DNA from 3 places in the Paenibacillus sp. lzh-N1 genome. Region 1 is predicted to be linked to each of the others. Evidence: predicted binding sites of a transcription regulator. Region 1 holds the regulator's gene; each other region holds the start of a gene.
What was found. The regulator Rex, encoded in region 1, represses fermentation and respiration genes when NADH is low (regulators of the CRP and FNR family bind a similar motif). The targets are predictions, from matches to a motif close to TTGTGAAATATTTCACAA.

Region 1 (5,421 bases):
TAACGAATCACTCCAAGCTGTTCACCGACGTCAAAGCAAGTCACCAGCTATTGCCCAGCTATGAACATCTGGTCATTGATGAAGCACATCATCTAGAGGAAGTAGCCGGTAAGCACCTGGGCATGCATATGAAATATTTCACACTCGTGCATACGCTGACTCGATTGTTCAAGGACAGTAAGAACGGACAATTGCCTTCGTTACGTCAGCAGTTGGCAAAGTCGGGGCATGAGAAGTCGACGGAATGGGCCTCGACCATTGATCAGCTGTACCCACTCGTGTTAGAGGTTAAGGAAACTTGGGACCTGCTAAGCGATAAGTTGTTTGGTATGTTGCCAGAGCGGTCTGATGCCACACCGGGTGAAACGGGGCAATTTTCTTCGCGTCTCAAACCGTCGGCCAAGCCTGCAAAGTGGGATCATGCGGCGGCGTTGGAAAATCAGCTTTATGTAACGTTGAGTGAAATTTTGCGCAAGGGCGACAAGCTGATGCTGGATGTCAAGGAAGAACACGACGATTATGCGGCGGATAGTCTCATTACAGATATCACGGGTCTGCTTAAGGATTTGGCGGGGATTAGGGAAAATTTGCGCTTCTTTATACGACTCGATGATGAAACAACCGTATATTGGCTCGAAGCGAGTGGGCAATTCCGTAGTAAATCATTGCAATTTTATGCAGTGCCCGTCGATGTGAGCCGCCAGTTGAAAGAAATGTTTTTTGACAAAAAAAGAAGTATTATTCTGACATCTGCTACTTTATCGGTAGATAAGTCGTTTCAGTACATGACCGATCAACTCGGCTTGCAGGAGGCAGCGGATCAAGGACGATTAATGACGTCACAGCTCCCATCACCTTTTAATTACAGGGATCAGGTGTTGCTGGTCATTCCGCGAGACTTTCCGAGTGTGAAGGGCAGTGTAGGGGATGCACATTTTGTAGAGATGCTCGTTAGCTCTCTAGGAGCGACTGCCCAGGCGACGCGGGGGAGAATGCTTGTTCTGTTTACTTCCTATCGGATGCTCCGGCAAGTGTATGAGCCACTCAAAGAGGCGTTAGCATCCAGCGATATTACCGTGTTAGGACAAGGTGTAGACAGTGGGAGCCGCAGCAAGCTAACCCGTCGTTTTCAGGAAGCCAAGGCTTCTGTATTGCTGGGAACCAGCAGCTTCTGGGAAGGCGTTGATATTCCAGGGAAGGCTTTGACTTGTCTGGCCATCGTTCGCTTGCCGTTTCAACCGCCCAATCACCCGTTACTGGAGGCAAAAAGCGAGCTGCTGCAGCAGCAGAAGAAGAATCCATTTATGAAGCTGTCTGTACCACAAGCAGTTATTCGCTTCAAACAGGGATTTGGACGATTGGTACGTACAGCGAGCGACCACGGAGTCGTTATCGTTTACGATACGCGTGTGATCGAATCCTATTATGGAAAGCACTTTTTGTACTCGTTACCGGGACCAAAAATGGAGCATATGCCATCGGAGCAAATGGTGCCCCGCATCGCCGAATGGCTCCAATCCGCCCCGGAGACAGAGGCACAACGGACGGACACCTAAAGTCCGTTACAATTAGGGGGAGCAAGTATGAAATCAGATAAAATTTCAGAGGCTGTCGTACGGAGATTACCCGTATATTTACGTTATCTGAATGCACTGCACAAACGGGAGGTGGCTACGGTCTCTTCTCAAGAGCTGGGACAGAGGTTAGATTTAAATCCAGCCCAAATTCGTAAAGATCTTGCCTATTTTGGCGATTTTGGTCGGAAGGGTATCGGTTACGATGTTTCTTATCTAATTGAGAAAATACGCCATATCCTGAAAATCGACCAGCAAATTAATGTGGTATTGGTCGGAGCGGGTAATCTGGGTCAAGCCCTATCAAACTATAACGCTTATTTAAAAGACAATATGAAGATTGTGGCGGTATTTGATGCGTTCCCGGATAAGGTTGGGACCAGAATCAATACCTTAGTCGTTCAGCCGATGGATGAATTGGAAACGACTGTAAAAGAAAAAAATATTCGAATCGGGATTATTACTGTACCTGATTTTGAGGCACAACACGTAGCTGATAGGCTCATTGAGAGTGGAATTGGAGCGATTTTAAACTTTGCACCTATCATTCTCAAGGCACCGGCTAACATTCGGATACATGCCACAGACTTTACAACTGATTTGCTTAGCCTCGCTTATTACCTGGAGGACGGAAAGGAAGAAGCACAATATGACAGTGAATAAATGGATGATTAAAAACGGTTCTTTTGCCGTGAATGGACCTGAAGCTGGGGTAATCCATGGTTTTATGATTGTGGAGGATAGCCGTATTACTTACATTGGCGAGACTCTGCCTCCGGGTGAGGAAGAGACGGAAGCAATCGACGGTAACGGGTTATTGTTTTTGCCTGGTCTGATTAATACTCATGGTCATGCGGCGATGTCTCTGCTGCGAGGGTATGGAGATGACTTGGCACTTCAAGTCTGGCTTCAGGAAAAAATGTGGCCTATGGAAGCCAAGTTTACATCTACGGATGTGTATTGGGGAACATCCTTGTCAGTGCTGGAAATGCTGAAAGGTGGAACCACAACTTTCCTGGATATGTACGATCATATGGATGAGGTGGCACGTGTAGCTGAAGAGTCGGGCATCCGTGCAAGTTTGATGCGTGGAGCCATTGGACTCTGTTCAGAAGAAGAACAGCGGATCAAGCTGGCTGAGGCCGTGACTTTTGCCCGTAACTGGCATGGAAAAGCAGACGGACGTATCACAACGATGATGTCTCCGCATGCCCCATACACATGCCCGCCAGCGTTTATTGAGAAATTTGTTCAAGCAGCACATGATCTCGATTTACCATTGCATACGCACATGTCCGAGACGATCGCCGAAGTTGAGCAAAACGTACGCGACTACGGTTTGCGTCCAGTTGCACACTTAGATAAGCTTGGCTTTTTCTCCCGCCCTTCACTTGTTGCCCACGGCGTACACTTGAACGACGAAGAGATAGCTTTATTAGCGGAACGAGGTGTGGCGGTTTCACATAATCCAGGCAGCAACTTGAAGCTGGCAAGTGGTGTAGCTAGAGTGCCTGAATTGCTGCGTGCAGGAGTTACTGTTTCTCTTGGAACAGACGGTCCTGCCAGCAATAATAACCTGGATATGTTCGAGGAAATGCGTCTGGCGGCACTCATTCACAAGGGAGTATCTGGCGACCCAACAGCAGTTCCTGCAAATGAAGCACTGCGTCTGGCAACAGAGTATGGTGCAAAGTCGATTGGTTTAAAAGAAGTAGGAACGCTGGCAGCAGGCAACAAGGCTGACTTTATCGCGCTAGATCTGAATCAGGCCCATTTCTTGCCGCGTACAGATCTTATTTCCCATGCCGTATACTCTGCAAGTGCCAAAGACGTGGCTCATGTGTGGGTAGACGGTCGACAGGTTGTGAAAAACGGCGAATGCCTGACGATGGACGAGGAACGTATCAAACATGAGGCACAAGCCGCCTTTGAAGGGCTGCTGTCGCGCTAATTCAGGTGTCACATCCCCTTAGAGAGGAAGCACAGGTTTGAAAAATAAGAAGAAATGGATAGCGGTCGCCATTTTGGCCGTAATACTGATTCTGGTCAGCATTTTCTGGTATTATTCCTATGTTACTCAAGACCAGGTGGCTGAGAAAAATGCCGCTATCATTAAGGCCAAGCAATCAGGTGGTCTGGTTAGCACGACTCAGACATGGAAGTCTGTGTGGGATCAGATATATTGGGTGGTTCAAGGAAAAAACGCACAGAATGAAAATATAATGGTGTGGGTCCCTTTTCAAAAAATGGAAGGACAACCTAACGTACCTGTCGCAGATCCAAGCGGTGTTCATACCGAGCTGATGAAAAACGGAGTCGACGAGCAAAAAATGACAGCGATAATTCAGCAGCAACTTCCAAATGCAAAAATTGTAAGGCTCCAACCGAGTGTGTTCAATGGCGAATATGTATGGCAACTGTTTTACGATGATGAAAGCCATCACAACTATACCTTTTACCGTTTCTCAGATGGAGCATCGACGGGGATAAAGTATACTTTGCCTAATTACTAGCGTGTTATGGGAGTAGTGATGATGGTGAAAGCAATGTATTGTTAAAAGAATAACTGATTGAAGTTGAAAAGACGTAAATGCGATTTAAATCGTATTTACGTCTTTTTTTGCTGCTACGAAAATCACAACTCCTCCACACATTGCCTTCGATATTAGATTCACGTTATGATATACTATATTTTATAAGTGATAGACAAAAATGATAGAAAAATGAGTTGCTGATCTCTATAAGATCATGCAATTTGGTTGTTTGTTGACATTCGTCCCGTTTCTTCTGGGTTTTACATTTTGAGAGGAGGATGTTGTTTGAAATTGCGTGCAGTTCCTATTGTTGTGGCGGCCGTTGTGGCAGCCTTGTTGATGTTTGGGGGATGGTTCATTTACCGTCAGGTTACAATGCAAAGTCCTCTGGAAAAACTGGTATCTCAATATCCAGGCGTGACAAGCGCTCAAATAGATATTAAACAGGATCAGGTCGTATTGAAACTAGATCTCAAACCGCAGGCGGATGTGGCCGGATTGGTTGATGTGGTTAAGCAAAAAGGGCAATCCATCATTGGCAGCCGTACCATTAAGCTGGATATCGCAGATCGTTCCAATTCAGCACTGAATCAATGGTGGTCTGAGGCTATGTTTCCTGTAGCCGAAGCGATGGAAAATAAAAAGTATACTCAAATTTCATCTACAGTTGAGCAGATGAAAAAGAAAAAAGCAGGTATCAAGGCTGATACCGATATGGATTCAAACAATGTCTATATCCGACTCAGCGAAGGCAATGCGACTAAGTTTATCGTTTTGCCACGTCAATCTCAGCAAATGGGGGTATGGCCTAATGCCTAGATGGATCAAGGAAATATTAATCGGTATTGTGCCGGTGACCATTATATTTCTCGTTTTTATTGGGGTGAATATTATCCCTCTTCTGGTTGCGGGCGTGATGCTCAGCGGCTTGTTAATGCTCATGCATGCTCGTGGCGGCTTGGCCGTAGGTGCCGGGCAAGAGCGCAAACGTAAAAAAAATGGTCCGGACAAGCTGACTTTTGAGGAAATTGGTGGACAAGAAAGCGCTAAACAGGAATTGCGTGAAGCCTTGGATTTTTTGAATCGGCATGATGAAATTTCCAAGTTTGGTATTCGTCCATTGAAAGGCGTTTTGCTTACAGGCCCTCCGGGAACAGGAAAAACGCTGATGGCGAAAGCAGCTGCACACTACACCAATTCTGTGTTTGTTGCAGCTTCAGGCAGTGAATTTGTTGAAATGTACGTGGGTGTCGGTGCAGGTCGTGTCCGTGAGTTGTTTCGGGAGGCTCGCACTCGTGCAGCCAAGGAAAAGA
Region 2 (5,421 bases), 160 kb from region 1:
AAAATTCTCTTAGAGCAGGAAGAGATGTATGGCGAGTTTTTTGATATTCCTGCGCCGGATGAACTGGTCTTTATCAGTAACTTTGAAGGCGGCGAAGTATTTAGAACTGGATGCACCTTCCATCGAGGCAGTGGTAAAATATTTTATTTCCGACCAGGGCATGAGACCTATCCGACTTATTACCAGCCTGATATTTTGAAGGTCATTGCTAACAGCATCCGCTGGGCTTCACCGACAAGCAATAAAAAACCAGTATATGGTAGAAGTGAACCGGTAAGGCCGCTTGGTGGAGTGTTGGTATAGTTACAATTATCACATATTGATAAATTATATAAATAACAGGTTTACAGGCGGAACCTCTGGGGATTCCGCCTTTTTGTATTTAACGAATTAGACATATACCTGCCGCATTGGTTTGTTGTATAATCAGTTTTGGTCATGGCAACTTTATCAGCACAGGTATTAAATTTAAGAAAGTGTTTTCTTTCGGGATAAAGTATGCTAAAATGATATATACTAACAAAAGGAAAGCTTTATCAAACCGAAATGCAAAAGAAGGTGAAAAATTTGGAGAGTCAACCGCAATTTACAAAAATGTGTCCGCGTTTTGAAACCGCCTTTTCATGTCTGGGTAAGCGCTGGAATGGATTGATTATTCAATCCATGATGAGCGGTCCCAAGCGGTTTAAGGATATTTCCAATCTGATTCCCACAATGAGTGACAAAATGTTATCAGAGCGGATGAAGGATCTGGAAAATGAAGGGATTCTTACACGCCATGTATACCCGGAAACTCCTGTCCGCATTGAATATGAGCTAACCACCAAAGGCCGTGCACTTCAGCCGGTTATGGAGCAGATTCAATTTTGGGCTGAGGAATGGATTAGATGATCACCAAACTCATTAAGTGTTTCTCATAGCAAAACAGCCTCTTCCTAGGAAAAGGCTGTTTTTTTATTTTGTGGTAGGCAGTACGGCTTAATAGCTTTTAGCGCGCCCTGCTACTGAGAATACTCCGGTTGTTGTACGGCGAGGGATGCGGGATTGAATATCCAGTGCGGCTGAACGAAATGTGCCTAAACACGAGTGGCAAAGTCTTCCTGCATAAATGGGAGAACGGCAGGACTCGCAAGGATAATCAAGCTGACTGTATGTGGAGGGAAATTTACCTGCTCTTACCCAATCTGTGAGCAAATCCATAGGTGTGCCAGTCACATCACTCAGTTGGCGGGTATGAGTAGAAGGATGCTTCCATAGATAGTTAGAACAGCGGTCAAAGAATATATTTTCTTCTTGAATACAAGTATTACACAGGTTTCTAAGATTTTGACGGAAAACGGAACCGCATTTTGGGCAATTCGAAGTATATATATCCACAGAAACCAGTCCTTTGTATCGGGATATAATAATATTTTTAAATTTATTAGTTACATATTACTATGACTTTATACCTATATCAATCTTTATTTAAAGAATTGCTGATCTTTAAGTATATGCTGGCATCTATATTGACATTACTATATTACTTATGTATTATTGCTTACATAAAGTTACTAAGTGAATAAAATAAATTGTTTGCGATAAGGGGATTTTTTAATGATACCATCTTTATTTTTAGCCCACGGATCACCTATGCTTGCTATTGAACAGACGGACTATACTGCATTTCTAGAGCGGTTGGGGAAAAGCGTTCGCCCTAAGGCGATTGTTATCTTTACAGCTCACTGGGAGACGCAAGTGTTAACGATTAGTTCAATGGATGACATATACGATACAATTTATGATTTTGGAGGCTTCCCACCCGAACTGTACGAAGTGAAGTATCCAGCACATGGTTCTGTTGAACTAGCTAATAAGTTGAAAAAGTTATATGAACAAAAGGGCATCGATGTACAAACTGATCGGGTGAGGGGACTGGATCATGGTTCCTGGACATTGTTGCATCGTATGTATCCTGAGGCAGACATTCCGGTAGTTCAGATTTCCGTAAATCCGTACCTCTCGCCCAAAGCACAATTTGCCATTGGTGAGGTGTTGCGTGAGTTGGGAGAACAAGATATTCTGGTCATTGGCAGTGGCGTGACTGTCCATAATCTACGTATTGTCAAATGGGGAGAAACGAAAACGGAGCCTTGGGCAATTGATTTTGATGACTGAATTATCGAAAAAATGCATAACGGAGATATAGAAGCTTTGGATCACTATGAAAGCGAAGCGCCATATGCTCGTCAGGCCGTACCTAGAGCAGAACACTTTGTACCGTTGTTTATTGCAATGGGTAGTGGCAATCCTGCAAACAAAGCTAAGGTCATCCATAGAAGCTATGAGATGGGAAATTTAAGTTATCTATGCTTTCAGTTTTAAAGCGTGTAGGGCAGAAGAAGGTCGAGTTATGTGCTTTGTTTCTGTCCCGTCCGTTCTCTAAAAAATGGGGAGTGGAATAAAATTAGGGAGTGTTATAAGCTAATAATGGCTTACAGCACTCCCTTTTACATTAAAAAAAGATTTATTATATCCGGCAAATCTCACGTGGGCACAATTCACAATGACATACACCTTGCAGCATTTCCAAATCCTTGACAACAATCATACCATTATCGTATTCTACTGCATTTTTCTTACGCAGATCACTGAGCATCCGATTTACGCTTTCCCGGGTAGCACCGATCATATTTGATAAGTCAGTATGAGTAATCTTTTTATGAATCAGGATATAGTCGCCGTGAGGCTCACCATAGGTGTTGCATAGTCGGATGAGTGTGGAACATAGAGCGCCAGGCTTGCCGTACATCATCAAATCGCGGAACTTGGTCTGAGTAATGCGATGATGCGATCCCATCCATTTCATAAAGTCAATCGCAAAATCACAATGCTGGCAAATAAGCAGCTCCAAATCTGTATGATCGATTACGCCAATATCACTGTCCTCCAGAACCTCAGCAGAAAAGGAATGCTTGGTGCCGAAGAAAGGATCAGCTTGACCAACAAGATCGCCGCTTTGATACATATATAGAATAAGTTCCTTACCCTCATCCGTTGTTTTGGTTACCTTTACGCGTCCGCGCTTAATATAAAACAGCTTATCCGCTGTATCTCCTTCCCAGAACAAATGCGAGCTTTCTGGCATAACTCGATCTTTCATCATCACTTGCAACCGGTTGAAGCTGGCCTCCGAGAAGCAACAGGTGTTGCCGCGGGCTTCCATTACATTTGTAGGGTTTCTCATCGTCCATTTCCCCTTTGTATCCTATGTTTTTTATCTGCAACTTGATCAATTCAAATTCATTATATACCTGTGCAATGAGTTTTTGGGGCAAGAAGAGGGGGTAAAAGTGGCAGAATTCCAAACTTTGTGATTTAATTCACTTCATAAAATAAAATTTTAAATAGATTGTGAAAAAAATCACAAAATATCTTGAAAAGCTGTGTTACGATCAGTGCGTGAACAAGAGATAGTACACGAGATAACAGGAGGATGAGGGAAATGGCTGTTAAAAACGAGGTTATCCAAAAAGAGCAAAGCGCAGAGCAGTATATTCAAACGCTGATTGACCGGGCGAACCGGGCACAGCAAGCTTTCATGAGTATGAATCAGGAGCAGATTGACGAAATCGTACAAGCTATGGCACTCGCAGGGATGGATAAGCACATGCACCTAGCGAAGTTGGCTGTTGAAGAAACAGGACGCGGTGTGTACGAGGACAAAATCACCAAAAACATGTTTGCAACAGAATATATCTATCACAGCATCAAAAATGAGAAGACCGTTGGTGTCATTGAAGATAATGATTTCGATAGCTTCCAAAAGATTGCAGAGCCAGTCGGTATCATCATGGGGATTACTCCAGTAACAAACCCGACTTCGACTACGATGTTCAAAGCGTTAATTGCCATTAAAACACGTAACCCAATCATTTTCGGCTTCCATCCATCTGCTCAATCGTGTAGTGCGGAAGCAGCCCGCGTCTTGCTTGAAGCAGCTGTTAAACATGGTGCTCCAGCGGATTGCATCCAATGGATTGAAGCACCTTCGATGGATAAAACAAATGTACTGATGAACCACCCTGATGTGGCATTGATTTTGGCAACTGGTGGATCAGGCATGGTTAAGGCAGCTTATAGCTGTGGTAAACCTGCGCTTGGCGTAGGTCCTGGTAACGTACCTTGCTTTATTGAAAAAACAGCCGATATCAAACAGGCCGTGAACGACCTTATCCTTTCTAAATCTTTTGATAACGGTATGATTTGTGCTTCGGAACAAGCCGTAATTATCGAAGAGCCTATCTTCGAGCAAGTGAAGAAATTGATGATTGCTAATGGTTGCTACTTTGTAAATAAAGAAGAAGCAGCTAAGCTCACTCAAGGGGCTATGAATGTAGAAAAATGTGCAGTGAACCCGGCCATCGTCGGCCAGTCTGCTGTAAAAATAGCTGAAATGAGCGGCATTACAGTACCGGCAGGAACAAAAATTTTGGTCGCTGAAATTGAAGGAGTAGGAACCAAATTCCCATTATCTGCGGAAAAATTGAGTCCGGTATTGGCTTGCTACAAAGTGAAAAATGCAGAGCAAGGTATCCAACGTGCTGCTGAAGTTGTAGAGTTCGGCGGTATGGGTCACTCGTCAGCTATCCATTCGCAAGATGAGGACGTTATCGCTCGCTTTGCAAACCGTTTGCAAACAGGTCGTATCATTGTAAATGCACCTTCCACACATGGTGCAATCGGTGATATTTACAACACCAACCTTCCTTCGTTGACACTTGGTTGCGGTTCGTACGGTCGTAACTCGACTTCGTCGAACGTATCTGCAGTTAACTTGATTAATGTGAAAAGGGTGGCGAAACGGACGGTGAATATGCAATGGTTCAAAGTACCTTCCAAAATTTATTTTGAGAAAAATTCGACACAGTATCTTGCTAAAATGCCTGATATCACACGTGTAGCCATTATCACTGACCCTATGATGGTGAAACTCGGATATGTGGACCGCGTCATTCATTATTTGCACCAGCGCCAAACACCAGTTGCGATTGAAGTGTTCTCTGAAGTTGAGCCAGATCCATCGACAGTTACGGTAGAACGTGGTACTGAAATGATGAGACGTTTCCAACCGGATTGCATCATCGCACTCGGCGGCGGTTCGCCAATGGATGCTGCTAAAGGCATGTGGATGTTCTATGAATATCCGGATACTGATTTCAATAACTTGAAGCAAAAATTCATGGATATTCGTAAACGGATTTACAAGTACCCACGTCTGGGTCAAAAAGCACAATTTGTAGCTATCCCTACAACCTCGGGTACAGGTTCGGAAGTCACATCGTTTGCAGTAATTACAGACAAAAACCTGGGCAACACGAAGTATCCGCTGGCTGACTATGAGTTGACTCCTGATGTGGCAATTATTGACCCTGTGTTTGT
Region 3 (5,421 bases), 2.3 Mb from region 1:
TCCTGTCCCGCACCTACATACACCGCCCCTGCCAACGCACCAATCAATGCATGAGAGGAGGATGAAGGAATACCAAACCACCAGGTTAGAAGATTCCAGATAATCGCAGCGATCAGCGTCGCAATGACGATATCAATACCGTTGGTTAATTTGGTAGGGTCAGCAACACTTCCACCAATGGTTTTGGCAACCCCAGTGAACATGATGGCCCCAAGAAAGTTCATAACCGCAGCCATAATAATCGCACGTCGCGGCGTCAATGCACGGGTCGAGACCGAAGTCGCAATCGCATTCGCGGTATCATGAAACCCATTGATAAAATCAAATGCCAGAGCAAGAAAAATAACAATACCTAATACCAGTAAACTTGTATCCATGTAACAGGACTCCCTTACGAGTTACGCATAATGATGGATTCCAGCATATTTGCAACATCCTCGCATGAATCCGTTGTATTTTCAAGGCGTTCGTACAATTCTTTACGTTTAATCAGCTCAATAGGATCAGTTACAGTTGCAAACAGGTTTTTGATGCAAATACGCAATAATTCATCCCCCTGATTTTCCAAATCATTTAGGCGAATGGTGTATTCACGAATAGCCAACAATTTTTTCTGTGAAAGCAAATGTACAGCCTTCTGAATTTCGTAAGCTGATTGACGCAAAATATCAGCGAACTGCACAATATACTCGTCCGGCTCTGTAATGTTGTACATATAAAAACGAGAGGCTGTCGCTTCAAGACCATCCAGCACATCATCCATGGTCGTTGTCAGTTCCATGATGTCGTCGCGTTCCAGCGGCGTAATGAAGGTCTTGTTCAACTCAGTAATAATCGTGTGTGTGTAATCATCACACTTATTTTCATACTTCTTCATCTCATTGGTAAACAAAGTCACATCTTGAAAATTTGAAGTATGTTGGGCAAAATAATCGGCTGCTTGCACGATCGTATCTGCCATATTTTCCAACGTCTCGAAGAATATATCCTTTTTCTTCAATCTCATAACGATTACCCCTTTACGAAAATATCCGCAACCTGTTTCGACTGCAATAGACAACCTTTGCTATCTTATCACACTCATCAATGTTTTTGTAATGTTTGTAAAAGCAAATTTCTAGATATACGTATACAATGCCCGACATAGAGGGTCATTATCCGACAATTTTTTCCTAAATAGGTGTATTACGTTTTCTAATTCGCTTCAAACGTTACATGTTCCGTTAGTGAAGTATCTGCAGGTACTACATGTATATAGGATGTACCTGGTGTTAACGGGATTTCAACCCCATTTTTCATAAACCGAATCGCATCGCCAGATGTATGCTGCCATTCAGCACGTATTAACTGTCCTTGTTGAAACACCATGGCCTCTCCGCTACCGTCCAGTTCAACGCTTAGTCTGCCTACATCATCCAGCGTTCGATGCCTCGTGCTCATCACAATAACATTAGCCGCTGAGAGCTGTTGGTTATTATTTTGATCCAGATGTGACTTTTCGTTCACAAAACGCTTATATCGTTGATCGGCTCGATCATAGGTATAAGATACGCGATAGCTTTTCAGCAAAAACCGGATGTGCACAGATGCGGCACTCTCGTCCACCATAACTGGAGTTTCGCCGGTTTTAAGATAAGGATACACTGGAACTTCCGTCTGCTTGGTATATCCTTTGCTTTCGCTTCCTTTACGTAGCCTGCTCACATCTGTGTATAAATTATGTGGTGGACGACGATCTTTACTTCGCCAAAAATAAGCCCCTCCATTTGAAATCTCATCCAGATGCTCCTTCCGCTGCTGCTGTAAAATCGCATAGGCATCTGTACTTCCCCCTGCATGTATCGGCAACGCACCATAGGTTTCGCCTAGTTCAATCAAATACGGCCGAATACTGCGGACCGGACCGATCTTCACATCTCCACCATGACTTTGGAAAAAAGCTACCAAACGGGTAATTCCGCCTTCTGCAAGAACCTCATATACCATGTCTGCCTCGCTAAGCCCTGCCTGTGGACGCGCAGCCGGGGCATTGTTAATCATGACAGCCAGTGGCCGCTCCAAAACAGGCTGCTCCACCGGAAGCCCGGTAAGCGGAGCTGTAAATGCCGGAACAGATGGCTCCTTAGGCGGTTCAAGCACCTTCTTCTCTGTTTCTTGCTGGTTCGGTTGGGGAACGGATTCAGATTCACCCGTATTGGACAAAGCAGAACAAGATATCATTGTCATGCATAACAGAGCTGAGGCCATCACACGCAACCAATGATTTCGTTGAAACATGGGCCCGGACAAGTTCATCCCTCCACATCGTTATTTTTCTCATTATAAGCTTTATTTCCTGTTTTTGTCTTGATTGAGGCATTACCTCTCTATAGAATACTTATCTAAAGACATTAAAATTTAAAAAATATTTAGAGTTTGTGATTTTTATCACAAATAACTGTAACTGAACCTAATACAATAAAGGTGTAGCAAAGATGATCATCCCAAACAAAATGAAATACAACCCATCATTATAGATTAACAAAGAGGAGTGATTTGAATGTTTAACAACTGGTTACGTGAGAACAAAGTAGCAATGTGGCTGCTGACTGTAGTACGGGTTTATCTAGGTTATGAATGGATGACCCACGGACTTGAGAAGCTGACTGGCGGATTCGATGCAGGTGGATTTATCTCGGGGGCCATTGCTAAAACAGGCGGAGATCACCCCGCTGTACAAGGCTGGTGGGGATCGTTCCTTGAAGCCTTTGCCCTGCCGAATGTCGGTTTGTTCAACGTCCTGATCCCATTGGGTGAGTTCTTGGTCGGGGTTGGCCTGCTGCTTGGTACATTGACTACACTGGCTACTTTGATGGCTATGGTTATGAACTTCTCGTTCCTGTTCTCGGGAACAGTAAGCACCAATGCAATCTACCTGCTGGTTGAAATCTTCCTTATCGTTGCTGGTGCAAATGCCGGAAGAATCGGCTTTGACCGTTGGGTACTGCCCTTCCTGCGTGGACTGTTTGGTAAAAATAAAGATACTTATCAAACGGACCCCAATCGAAAAATAGCTTAACTATCCAAAAAACAACCGTTATCCTCTGGAAATGGTTGTTTTTTTGTTCAGCCATGCTGCTTCTCTTTAATGTGTGGCTATGCTGCACCCTCCTCTATTTAAATGAACAAAGGAGTCCTCAAGTCCATCCTGACTTGGAGACTCCTTTTTCGGGTTCATCTTTCCCACTTGAAACCTCAGAAGGCATGTTTTACCCAGTCATCAACTATGAAAAATATAAAGTATTCGGAAATGACATTACCGCAGATATCCGCAGATATATTGACATCATGGCGACGGAATCTGGACAGCCGGCTACCAAGGATGCGGCATTACACATCGGTTATCAACAGTTAGCCGGAAGGGTGCTGGCTCAAGAGTCGTTTATAACCCAATATCCACATTCCAATCGTACACAAGCAGTGAAATCATTACATGATCTCTATTTCTTCTATACTTTTTATGGTACGAACAATACACCACTATTCGATGATGACACCGGGAAGATTCGCCCCAATGCCAAAAAAGGATATCAGCTCGTCGTTCAACGCAACAGGGATTCGAAGAGTACCTACATTCAAAAGCTGAAGGCATTTATGACACTATTGGATCAAAATGGAGATAAGCGAACTCCGCAGGTATCCGCCTGGCTAAAAAAGAACGTGCCTGCTAATTAATCACAGAAGAACACACCAAAAGAACTTCCAACCCCACACACCATGTGGTTTCGGAAGTTCTTTTTCTTACATTTACAGATCATTTTCTTGACCAAAAGCCCAACAATTGAGGCTCAATGAGCCAAGGACATACGACTGAAAAAGCTTACGCGCGGAGCGATCATGATCGGCAGCCCCCATCACGTAAAACAAAGGCGAAAAGTGCTCTATTCCATACGAAGGAACCGCCTGCTTGGCATATGGAGCCTTCTTGTCATATTGGAACAGATGACGCAAATTCCAGTCTTGAAGCTGCTGTGCGATCCAGTCATCATATTGAACGGCCCAATCGGCTGGCTCACTCGTCTGCTTGAGTGTCCGCAAGTTGTGGACCAAGCCTCCACTACCAAGGATCAAAATCCCTTGTTCACGCAGTGGCGCCAGCATCCGTCCAATCTCATATTGCTCCTGAGGATCGCGCCGTGAATCAATGGATAAGGGTACGACCGGTATGTCCGCATCAGGATATATATGCCGCAAAACCACCCATGCTCCATGATCCAGTCCCCGGTTCCGAACCGGCTGGTGGAACAGGTTATGCTGACTGAACAGATGCCCTATCTCCTCATACAGCTTTGGATCGCCTGGTGCAGGGTAATCAAGTGAGTACATTTCTTCGGGAAAGCCGTAGAAATCGTGCAACGCTGCATGCTGATCATCCGCGCCGATACATTGATCGGGGCTATCCCAATGCGCGGAAAAAATGATGATTCCTTTGGGTCGGGGCAGGCTCGCGCCCAGCTTTGCAAGAAAGCTGGTATATGCGTTATTTTCTACAGCCAGTGTCGGTGAACCATGCGCAACAAAAATTGAGGGTAATGTCATCGCTGCCAACCTCCACACGCCAGTATAGTGTTACTCTTTCATTTTACTCCGGCGGAGGCGCAATTTCCAATACAATCCGTTACACCCTGAAATCAGATCATCCAGTGCTGCCAATCCCGTTGAATATTTTCCTGTTCATCCAGCCATTCCAGTGTGCGGTCAATCAGCTGTTGCCGCTCTTTACCTGACGAGAAAGTGTGATCTCCCTGGAAAATAATCTCCTTATCACAGCGTCCCTCTGGACGCATCCAGAATACCTTTTGAAACAGAAATGCATAATCCACAGGAATGATATCATCCGAGGTGCCATGAATAACAAGCACATCACCGTTAAATTTAACGGCCTCTTGGAACGGTTGGAATTGAGCTAATGACTCAAAATAAGCTGGTGTGAACTTATAGCCCAAGTAGTCTGCATGACCGGTTTTAACAGACTCGTCGTACACGCTTCGCTCCGTAATTTTGACAATGTCGTTGAACGGATAGCCGACAGCTGACCAAAGGACCAGGTTTTGTACTCTTTTGTCCCGAACGGCTGTGAGCAGAGCAACCGCGCCCCCCAAACTGTGACCGATCAGCGTCACCTTGGTCGGGTCAATGTCCGCGCAATTAACGGCGTAATCCAACACGGTGCGTGTCTGATTAATCATGGACTCAAGCCCCTGCTTGCCGTATTCACCCGTACTTTCCCCACAACCGGCAAAGTCAAAGCGCAGTACAAAATATCCACCTTCGGCCAATTCACGCGCAGTCTTGACGAACAATCGATCGACTCCGATACGATTGCCCACAAAACCGTGACAAATGACAACGAGCGGAACTCGTCTCTGACGTTCTCCCTCA

Region 2: the regulator Rex is predicted to act here: its motif matches at 3,392-3,409, upstream of adhE (bifunctional acetaldehyde-CoA/alcohol dehydrogenase).
Region 3: the regulator Rex is predicted to act here: its motif matches at 2,416-2,433, upstream of C0638_RS03500 (DoxX family membrane protein).

The regions. Positions count from the first base shown of each region.
Region 1 covers NZ_CP025696.1:4,110,403-4,115,823, forward strand. The annotation lists gene dinG (ATP-dependent DNA helicase DinG) at 1-1,556, shown strand, start outside; gene C0638_RS18635 (redox-sensing transcriptional repressor Rex) at 1,584-2,237, shown strand; gene C0638_RS18640 (amidohydrolase) at 2,224-3,525, shown strand; gene C0638_RS18645 (cell wall elongation regulator TseB-like domain-containing protein) at 3,563-4,087, shown strand; gene C0638_RS18650 (hypothetical protein) at 4,394-4,927, shown strand; gene C0638_RS18655 (AAA family ATPase) at 4,920-5,421, shown strand, end outside.
Region 2 covers NZ_CP025696.1:3,948,745-3,954,165, forward strand. The annotation lists gene C0638_RS17790 (ThuA domain-containing protein) at 1-303, shown strand, start outside; gene C0638_RS17795 (winged helix-turn-helix transcriptional regulator) at 547-891, shown strand; partial or broken gene C0638_RS17805 (DODA-type extradiol aromatic ring-opening family dioxygenase) at 1,597-2,364, shown strand; gene C0638_RS17810 (Crp/Fnr family transcriptional regulator) at 2,510-3,226, opposite strand; gene adhE (bifunctional acetaldehyde-CoA/alcohol dehydrogenase) at 3,485-5,421, shown strand, end outside.
Region 3 covers NZ_CP025696.1:782,109-787,529, forward strand. The annotation lists gene C0638_RS03485 (inorganic phosphate transporter) at 1-377, opposite strand, end outside; gene C0638_RS03490 (DUF47 domain-containing protein) at 392-1,006, opposite strand; gene C0638_RS03495 (DUF3048 domain-containing protein) at 1,195-2,289, opposite strand; gene C0638_RS03500 (DoxX family membrane protein) at 2,540-3,058, shown strand; gene C0638_RS03505 (hypothetical protein) at 3,244-3,714, shown strand; gene C0638_RS03510 (dioxygenase family protein) at 3,787-4,578, opposite strand; gene C0638_RS03515 (alpha/beta hydrolase) at 4,671-5,421, opposite strand, start outside.